DNA from 3 places in the Streptomyces sp. JLBG701 genome. Region 1 is predicted to be linked to each of the others. Evidence: riboswitches for the same ligand, from Rfam matches in the RefSeq annotation. Region 1 holds a riboswitch; each other region holds the start of a gene.
What was found. A riboswitch is a leader RNA that binds a small molecule or an ion and turns the genes downstream of it on or off. The one in region 1 is predicted to bind cyclic di-AMP.

Region 2: linked by a shared signal. The riboswitch ahead of AC5DRG_RS31465 (transglycosylase SLT domain-containing protein) and the one ahead of AC5DRG_RS38900 (M23 family metallopeptidase) in region 1 are both predicted to bind cyclic di-AMP.
Region 3: linked by a shared signal. The riboswitch ahead of AC5DRG_RS21435 (transglycosylase family protein) and the one ahead of AC5DRG_RS38900 (M23 family metallopeptidase) in region 1 are both predicted to bind cyclic di-AMP.

Annotation. Positions count from the first base shown of each region.
Region 1 is NZ_CM178588.1:8,434,944-8,438,211, forward strand. It holds gene AC5DRG_RS38890 (M16 family metallopeptidase) at 1-257, shown strand, start outside; gene AC5DRG_RS38895 (M16 family metallopeptidase) at 254-1,642, shown strand; cyclic di-AMP (ydaO/yuaA leader) riboswitch at 1,858-2,025, shown strand; gene AC5DRG_RS38900 (M23 family metallopeptidase) at 2,039-2,803, shown strand; gene AC5DRG_RS38905 (GntR family transcriptional regulator) at 2,990-3,268, shown strand, end outside.
Region 2 is NZ_CM178588.1:6,786,572-6,789,839, forward strand. It holds gene AC5DRG_RS31460 (HAD family hydrolase) at 1-663, shown strand, start outside; gene AC5DRG_RS31465 (transglycosylase SLT domain-containing protein) at 798-1,280, opposite strand; cyclic di-AMP (ydaO/yuaA leader) riboswitch at 1,284-1,463, opposite strand; gene AC5DRG_RS31470 (CocE/NonD family hydrolase) at 1,743-3,268, opposite strand, start outside.
Region 3 is NZ_CM178588.1:4,686,439-4,689,706, reverse strand. It holds gene AC5DRG_RS21445 (cytochrome P450 family protein) at 1-53, shown strand, start outside; gene AC5DRG_RS21440 (transglycosylase family protein) at 247-1,173, shown strand; cyclic di-AMP (ydaO/yuaA leader) riboswitch at 1,371-1,557, shown strand; gene AC5DRG_RS21435 (transglycosylase family protein) at 1,561-2,241, shown strand; gene eno (phosphopyruvate hydratase) at 2,554-3,268, shown strand, end outside.

The DNA.
Region 1 (3,268 bases):
GCGCCGACGAACTGTGCCGCTTCGCCGTCCTGTTCGGCGACCCGCAGCTCGCGCTGACCGCCGTCCAGCGCGTCCTCGACGTGACGGCCGAGGAGGTCCAGCAGGTCGCCAAGGCGCGCCTGCGCCCGGACAACCGCGCGGTGCTCGTCTACGAGCCGGTCGCCGGAGAGGCGGCCGAGGACGCGGATCCCCCCGAAGACCCCGAGGCCGAGGCCACGGTCGAGGCCGGCGACAAGAACGAGGAGGCGGCCAAGTGACCGAGCTCGCCACGATGGAGTTCCACTCCCAGCCGCAGGCCGGCGAGGCAAGGCCGTGGGCGTTCCCGGCGCCGGAGCGCGGGACGCTCGACAACGGCCTGACCGTGCTGCGCTGCCACCGCCCCGGTCAGCAGGTCGTCGCCGTTGAGGTCCTCCTGGACGCGCCCCTGGACGCCGAGCCGGCCGGTCTGGACGGCGTTGGCACGATCATGGCGCGTGCCTTCTCCGAGGGCACGGACAAGCACACCGCGGAGGAGTTCGCCGCCGAGCTGGAGCGCTGCGGGGCCACGCTTGACGCGCACGCCGACCACCCCGGCGTACGGCTGAGCCTCGAAGTGCCGGCCTCGCGCCTCGCCAAGGCGCTCGGGCTGCTCGCCGACGCCCTCAGGGCGCCCGCGTTCGCGGACAGCGAGGTCGAGCGGCTCGTCGACAACCGTCTCGACGAGATCCCGCACGAGCTGGCCAACCCCTCCCGCCGCGCGGCCAAGGAGCTCTACAAGGAGCTGTTCCCGGCCACCGCGCGCATGTCACGCGCGCGTCAGGGCACCGAGGAGACGGTCCGGAACATCGACTCGGCGGCGGTACGCGCCTTCTACGAGAAGCACGTCCGGCCCGCCACGGCCACCGCCGTGGTCGTCGGCGACCTCACCGGGATCGACCTCGACGAGCTGCTCGGCGACACGATCGGCTCCTGGACGGGCTCCAGCGCCGAGCCGCTGCCCGTGCCGCCGGTGACCGCCGACGACACCGGCCGCGTCGTCATCGTGGACCGCCCCGGTGCCGTCCAGACGCAGCTGCTCATCGGCCGCGTCGGCGCCGACCGGCACGACCGCGTGTGGCCCGCCCAGGTGCTCGGCACGTACTGCCTGGGCGGCACCCTCACCTCCCGCCTGGACCGCGTCCTGCGCGAGGAGAAGGGCTACACCTACGGCGTACGGGCGTTCGGGCAGGTCCTCAGGGCCGCCCCGGACGGCACAGGAGCCGCGATGCTCGCCATCAGCGGCTCCGTCGACACCCCGAACACCGGCCCGGCCCTGGACGACCTCTGGACGGTGCTGCGCACGCTCGCCGCCGAGGGACTCACCGACGCCGAGCGCGACATCGCCGTCCAGAACCTCGTCGGCGTGGCGCCGCTCAAGTACGAGACCGCCGCGGCCGTCGCGAGCACGCTGGCCGACCAGGTCGAGCAGTACCTGCCCGACGACTACCAGGCGACGCTGTACCGGCAGCTCGCCGCCACCGGCACCGTGGAGGCCACGGCGGCGGCCGTGAGCGCCTTCCCGGTGAACCGCCTGGTGACGATCCTCGTCGGTGACGCGGCGCAGATCGCGGAGCCGGTCGAGGCGCTCGGAATCGGCGAAGTCACCGTCGTTCCGGCCGAGTAGAGAGCCGACCAGCGGCACGCGCGTACCGACACGCGTACAGGGGCCCTGGTGACTGAAGAGTCACCAGGGCCCCTTTATGTCCGAATTGAGGGAGAGGTTGCCTGTCTGCCCTGTGGCATGCGCTACAAATCGCTTGATCCGTTTGGGGATTGAAAGATGTCCCGTTTAGCGTCGTCCGGGCTGTCCGTCAGGCACTGCGCCGCGTCCGCGGCACCGGACAGCCATCGCCGAGTCCCCGTACGGCGCGAGCCAGGGGAGCCGGGGACCCACTCTGTGCAGTCCCTGGGGTGAATCGGACGCCCGCGCGTGCAGCGAGGGGGTCCGTAGGAGACCTTCCTGCTCCGAACCCGTCAGCTAACCCGGTAGGCGAGAAGGAAGGAAAGGACCAGCCACTACATGGCGTTCACCTGCGCCACCGGGAAGCATCGCGCTCCCAGCCGGATGAAGCGCACCACCGCCCGCGCGGCGGGCATCGCGGCCCTCACCACCACCGGCGTCATCGGCACCCTCGCCGCCCCGGCGCTCGCCGCGGAGAACACCGTCGAGCAGACCGGTCTGATCCCGGTCGTCACCATGGGCGACTCGGTCGCCGAGAAGATCGACGACCAGGCCGCCGCCCAGAAGCAGGCCGCCGAGGACGCTGCCGCGCGCGAGAAGGCCGAGAAGGCCGCGCGCAAGAAGGCCGCCGCCAGGGCCAAGGAAGAGCGCGAGGCCAAAGAGCGCGCCGCCCGTGCGGCTGAGCGCAAGCGCCTCAACACCTTCGTCACCCCGGTCGCGAACTCCTACGTCTCGACGGGCTACCAGGCCGGCGGCTCCCTGTGGTCCTCCGGCAGCCACACCGGCATCGACTTCCACGCCGCGACCGGCACCAGCGTCCGCGCGGTCGGCTACGGCACCGTCGTCGAGGCCGGCTGGGGCGGCTCCTACGGCAACAACATCGTGATCAAGATGAATGACGGGACGTACACCCAGTACGGGCACCTGTCGTCCATCGGCGTCTCGGTCGGCCAGCAGGTGACCACGGGCCAGCAGATAGGCCTCTCCGGCGCCACCGGCAACGTCACCGGAGCGCACCTCCACTTCGAGGCCCGTACGACCGCGGAGTACGGCTCGGACATCAACCCGGTCGCCTACCTCCGCTCGCACGGCGTGAACGTCTGACGACCGACCGCTCCGCCCCCTGAAGCCCCGGCCCCCCGCCGGGGCTTTCGGCGTTTCAGGGGCCCCGCTGTCCAAAAAATATCCATGGATTCCGGCCCGCCATCGGAAATTCCCGCTCATTGCAATAGAGTCACTGAACACACGTCAATCGTCGACGTTTCACGGGGATTAAAGCGGAGGTCGGTCATGCGTATTCCGGCGCACTCGGTATGCACGGCGATCCGGGACGACATCGTCGCCGGTGTCTACGAGCGCGGCAGCCGGCTCACCGAGGAACTCCTCGCGCGCCGCTACGGCGTCTCGCGCGTCCCCGTCCGGGAAGCCCTCCGCACGCTGGAGGCCGAGGGCTTCGTGGTGACCCGGCGGCACGCGGGCGCGTGCGTCGCGGAGCCGACCGAGCAGGAGGCCTCCGACCTGCTGGAGATGCGCATGCTCCTGGAGCCGCTCGGCGCCGCCCGGGCCGCC
Region 2 (3,268 bases), 1.6 Mb from region 1:
GCGCCGAGAGTGCGCCCGCTGCTCGATGACCTCGGCAGCGGGGGGCTCGCGGTGTGCGGGCAGGGCGCGCAGTTGTACGACGCCGGCGCGGACCGTCTGCTGTGGTCCGTCACCCTGGACCGGGAGTTGGCCGAGACCGCGCTGGGCAAGATCGAGGCCGAGGTCGGGCAGGTGTACGCGGCCGTCGACCAGGACGGCGTCGACGGGCTCACGCTCATCGAACCGGGGTATCTGATGCCCCATCCGACGCTGCCCGCGGTACAGGTCGGGAAGCGTGACGACCTCTGGGGCGAGCCCATCAGCAAGGTCCTGCTGCGCCACCCGTCCCTGTCCGACGACGAGTTGGCGTCGACGGCGCGCGGAGTGGTGGGTTCCCTCGCCACCGTCACGATGTCGGGGCCCGGGACCGTCGAACTCCAGCCATGCGGCATCACCAAGGCGACGGGGCTGGCGCTGGCGGCCCGGCACCTGGGCCTGAGCCCGGACCGGACGATCGCCTTCGGGGACATGCCCAACGACATCCCGATGTTCGACTGGGCCGCCCACGGCGTCGCCATGGCCAACGCCCATCCCGAACTCAAGGCGGTGGCCGACGAGATCACCCTGTCGAACGAGGACGACGGCATCGCCGTAGTCCTGGAAAGACTGTTCCCGCAGCTCTGAAACCCCCGAACCCCCGAAGCCCCGAAGGCCCGAAGGGCCCAAGGGGCGCGGGGAACTGCGCGACCAGCCACGACGAAGCCGCAGACGCAAGACGACACATCCCGGCACCACCCATCGCGGCTCTACCGGCGGAGCTAGTACGCCCCGTAGACGTTGTCGATCGAGCCGTACCGCGCCGCCGCGTAGTTGCAGGCCGCGGTGATGTTCGCGACCGGGTCGTAGGAGTCCCACGACGTGCCGGCCACGTGGTAGGCGTTGAAGGTCGGGTCGATCACCTGGAGCAGGCCCTTGGACGGGGTGCCGGCGGCCGCGTTGGAGTCCCAGTTGTTGATGGCGTACGGGTTGCCCGAGGACTCACGGATGACGTTGCGATAGATGCCGTCGTACGTCCCGGGGATTCCGTTCTGCGCCATGACCTGGAGGGAGGCCCGGATCCAGCCGTCGAGGTTGTTCGCGTATCCCAGCGAGGTGGCCGTGACCGTGGTCGTGGTGGCCGCGGACGCGGTGGTCGCGCCGATGAGCGGGAGGGCCAGTACGGCGGCTCCGGTGCCGAGGACGGCGAGCTTGCGGGCGAGGCGGTTGGGGCGCTTGAGACGGTATTGAGCGGCAGCGGGCATGGCGGATTTCCTCTCCGGCGCCTGCGAGGTGAGCTGTCGGGTGCGGGCTGGGAGGTGCCCGGCCGTGCCGCCGTAGAGCGACACGACTTAACCCCAAGCCGTACCGGTATGTCCGAAGACGTCCGGGTCCGGCGACTTACCTGGGTCCCCCGCTCCTGCCGTGCGAGTGGTCGTCGATGAGTGTGTGGCGAGCGGCGGCAGGATTCGGCGTTCCGCCCGACAGGCCGGGAACGTATGCGACAGCACATGTCCGGAACAAGTACCGGATTCACAGAACATGCCTGTTGACCTTGTTGTGAGGCTTATGCGGTGCTTGATCCTTTGCGGTCGCCAAGCCTCAATTGCCCATCGGCGCAAGGGGAGGGGCGGGTTCCGGTGCATGAAAGCGTGAATGCCCGTGAGTGACCCAACTCACGGGCGTTCGCAAGAGCGGCAAATCGGGCAATGAAGCCCAAGTAGTGGTTAACCGGCTGTCCGTGGGATCCGCTTCTCCCATGTCCGGTGAAAGACGACCTCGCCGCCCTCCGTGCAGACCACCTCGTTGGAGGTGACGAAGGCCGTCGCGTCGCAGGCGATCTCCGAGCGAGTGGTGACCGTCGTGTCCCAGGCCATCTCGGGGCGGTGCAGCCGGATCGACCAGTCCGAGCGGGTGCGGGCCGACAGGGGGTCCGACTCGTTGATCGTGTACGTCTCCAGCGCGTCCTCGGTGAATTCCAGACCGTCGGGGTACACGCGCGTACCGCCGTAGCGCGGGTCGACCTCCAGGCGCCACTCGCCCTTCGCGACATCGCGGACGACCAGTCGCTCGGGGCGCGGTTCGTCCAGCGTGGCCGGGTAGTTCACGCCGATCGGCTCCGCCTCCTCCGGTTCCTCGAAGCGGATCCCCGGCGTCAACTCGTGGTTTCGTACCGGCAGTTCCAGCGCACTGCCCGCCGGATCCAGCGTGAAGCCCGCCGCCGACTCCGGCTGGGGCCAGATCCACGGCCAGTACGCCGAGGAGACCGCGAGGCGGATGCGGTGCCCCGGCGGGAAGACGTGACCGATGCCGTTGAGCTCGAAGGTCACCTCCTCCGTGGCGCCCGGCGGCCACGCCACGGCCCGGTCGCGCCCCTGCCGCGCCGACAGGTTCAGCACACCCCGGGTGACCAGGGTCGACGAGCCGTCCGGCGCCACGTCGCAGACCCGGGCGACCACCTGGCCGCGCCCCACCTCCGACGTCAGCCGCAGCCGCACCCTCGGCCGCCCCAACACCCAGGCCTCCTCCGGCACTTCGAACTCGAAGCAGACCGACCTCGCGTCCTCGTCCCGCTGGTCCGGCGGCAGGTCGCCGTCGTTGCCGAAGGGAAAGAAGCGGCCCGCGTCGACGCCCGTGTGCATGGGGGAACGGACCGGAAGAGGGGCGCCCTGAAGGCCGTACGAGATGGTCGTGACGTTGGGGGAGGGCCAGGCCGGTTCGCCCACCCAGCGGCCCGGGAGGGTCTCGTAGACCGTCGCCGGGGGGTGCGAGTCGCTGATGTACGCGCGCAGGAGGGACTCGGACATGATGCCGGTGTCGATGCCCTTCAGGTGCTGGTCCCACCAGCGCAGGGTCTCCTGGAGGAAGCCGATCGCCGGGCCGGGCGGGAGGCCGCGGTCGGGGTACTGGTGCGACCAGGGGCCGATCAGGCCGCGTACGCGGTCCGGCGGGAGGTGTTCGACCAGGCGCAGGACCGTGTCGCGGTACGGGTCGTGCCAGCCGCCCACGGCCAGGACGGCGGCGTCGATCGCGCCGTAGTCCTCGCAGACGCTGCCGTGGCGCCAGTAGTCGTCCCGCGTCTGGTGGGCCAGCCAGGTGTGCAGGAAGGGGTCCACCCGCTCCAGGCGCTTGAGCCACATGTCGCGCCAGGACTCGCCGACGTAGTGCGGGTCGGGCGGCCGGGACACGAAGGCGAGCATGGTCGCCGCCCACGCGTGCATGTCCACGGCGAGGACGGAACCTCCCGTGTAGT
Region 3 (3,268 bases), 3.7 Mb from region 1:
TCATCATGCGTGGATTGCGCACTTTGCCTGTGGAGTTCACGCCGGTCCGTTAATTCCGTCCGGCGACTGCGCAGGGCCCCGCTCCGCCACCGCAAACCTGACAAACCCTCAAGTCTGTGATCTTCACGTGATCCTCGCGGCATTAACTTGTGACAAGTGATCGACTGCAGATACGTTCGCGTACCAGTGCGACGCCCCCGCTTCATCCGTCGCGCAGGTCACTGTTGCCTCCGGAAAGGTCCCCACATGCTCTCCGGGAACGGTCGTCACCGTCGCCCCCGTCAGGCCCCCGCCATCCTCGTCGCGGCCGGAGTCACCGGCTCCGCCATCGCGATCCCGCTCCTCGGGGCGACGGTGGCGAGCGCCGCCGACGGCACCACGTGGGATCGCGTCGCGGAGTGCGAGAGCGGCGGCGCGTGGAGTGCCAACGAGGGCAACGGGTACTACGGCGGCCTCCAGCTGAGCCAGGAGAACTGGGAGGAGTACGGCGGCCTGGACTACGCCCCGAGCGCCGACCTGGCCAGCCGCTCGCAGCAGATAGCCGTCGCCGAGAAGCTCCTCGACGACCAGGGTGTGGGCGCGTGGTCCACCTGCGGCCTGCTCAACGGGCTCAGCCAGGACTCGGCTTCGGCGGATGTCGACACGGGTGTCGCGGGGGACTCGTCCGACTCGTCGGATTCGTCCAGCTCTTCCGGTCTGTCCGACTCCTCCGGTAAATCATCTGATACGTCCTCTTCGTCCAGCGACTCCTCAAGCGACTCCCCGGGCGCTTCCGCCGACGCCGGCTCCACGGGCAACTCCGCGGACAACTCCACCAAGTCCGACAAGTCGCCTTCGTCTTCCGAGTCCGCGTCGACGTCCACCGAGAGCGCTCCTCAGGAAACGGACAGTTCATCCACAGGTGCGACGAAGGGTGACGAGTCGGGCAACTTCGAGCAGAGTGTCGGCTCTTCGGCCCTCGTCGACACGGGCGCGCTCGGCACCGGCAGGCATCGCGGCGCCAGTGAGTCGCGTGAGTCGTACACAGTCCGTGCCGGCGACTCGCTCGCGTCCATCGCCGACTCCCTTGACCTCGATGGCGGATGGCGTGCGCTCTATGCCGCGAACAAGAAGGCGATCGGGTCCGACCCGAGTCACATCTTCGCCGGTCAGACCCTCGATCTTGGTGTCTAAACGGGTTAAAAGCAGCGGGAGTTCGCGTCATGGTTCGCGCTGAATGTCCGGTTTGGGGAAAGTGTGGGATGAGTCTCAGAAGCCCTGATCGTCTTTGAAATTCCGGCGATCGCCTGTCTACGGTCGTCACCGCTCGTCAACACGAGCCCCGTCTGCCGCAACGCCGAGTCCTGCCAGCGGCCTACGGGAACAGTCGTCGCTCAACAGCGCCGTAGGCAGGAGCGGGGGACCCAAGGTAAGTGCCGGGCCCGGCAGTTGAAGCCTTCGAGGCTTCAGTGGCCGGAACCGGCTTGGGGTGAAGTCGTACATCGAAAGGTGTGCGGCCGGGCAACTCACACGGCCCGAACCCGACAGCTCACCTCGCAGGCGTCGGTGAGGGGATCAACCATGCTGTTTTCCGGTAAGGGCAAGCACCGTCGCCCGTCCAAGGCCACCCGCGTCGCCGCACTGGCCGGCGTGACCGGTGTCGCCATCGCTGCGCCGCTGATGGCGTCCGGCACCGCCTCCGCCGCCACCGCCTCCGAGTGGGACACCGTCGCCCAGTGCGAGTCCGGCGGCAACTGGGCCATCAACACCGGTAACGGCTACTACGGCGGCCTCCAGTTCTCGGCCTCCACCTGGGCCGCGTACGGCGGCTCCGCCTACGCCTCCACCGCCGACCAGGCCACCAAGGCGCAGCAGATCGAGATAGCCGAGAAGGTCCTCGCCGCGCAGGGCAAGGGTGCCTGGCCGACCTGTGGCACCGGCCTGTCCAGCGCCTCGTACACCGGCAGCAGCAGCTCCAGCTCCTCCGCCGACACGAGCACCGGCACCACCACTCGCTCGACCGAGCAGTCGGCCTCCCGCTCCGCCGAGCGCCCGGCCGCCAAGAAGACCGTGACCACCCCGACCGGCAAGAAGGTCAAGAAGGGTGACGGCGAGTACAAGGTCGTCAAGGGTGACACCCTCAGCTCCATCGCCGAGGAGCACGACGTCAAGGGCGGCTGGGCGAAGCTGTTCAAGCTGAACAAGGACATCGTCGAGGACGCCGACCTCATCTACCCGGGTCAGCAGCTCCACCTCAAGTAAGACCTAGCTGAACCACAGCGCCCTCACATCCGTGGTCCTCATACTGAAGGCCTCGTGAGGGTCACCCCCGTCCCCCACGAGGCTCCCCGCTCCGGTGCGTGTTCCCCCGTACGCACCGGGGCGGGGCTTTTTCTTGCGCCGACTTTGTACGGCCGTCTTTGTACGGCCGTCTTTGTTCAGTTCAGAAACAATTTACTCTCGGTTCTGTCCAGGGGCCGGTCCAAGCGGTGGCTGATCGCCCGGAGCCGGTTAGGCTCGGTCTCGCAGAACCCATCGCGGTCTTGCAGAGCCGCGTCACATCCCAAGAAGGAGATGCTCGTGCCGTCCATCGACGTCGTCGTAGCCCGGGAAATCCTGGACTCCCGAGGCAACCCCACGGTCGAGGTCGAGGTCGGCCTCGACGACGGCAGCACGGGTCGTGCCGCCGTCCCGTCCGGCGCCTCCACGGGCGCCTTCGAGGCCATCGAGCTCCGCGACGGTGACCCCAACCGCTACCAGGGCAAGGGTGTCGAGAAGGCCGTACTGGCCGTCATCGAGCAGATCGGCCCGGAGCTCGTCGGCTACGACGCCACCGAGCAGCGCCTGATCGACCAGGCGATGTTCGACCTGGACGCCACCGACAACAAGGGCTCGCTCGGCGCCAACGCCATCCTCGGCGTCTCCCTCGCCGTCGCGCACGCCGCCTCCGAGGCCAGCGACCTGCCGCTCTTCCGCTACCTGGGCGGCCCGAACGCGCACCTGCTGCCCGTTCCGATGATGAACATCCTGAACGGCGGCTCGCACGCCGACTCCAACGTGGACATCCAGGAGTTCATGATCGCCCCGATCGGCGCGGAGTCCTTCTCCGAGGCGCTGCGCTGGGGCACGGAGGTCTACCACACCCTCAAGGGCGTGCTGAAGTCCAAGGGCCTGTCCACCGGCCTCGGCGACGAGGGCGGCTTCGCCCCGAACCTGGACTCCAACCGCGCCGCCCTCGACCTCATCCTCGAGGCCATCAAGCAGGCCGGTTACGTTCCCGGTGAGCAGG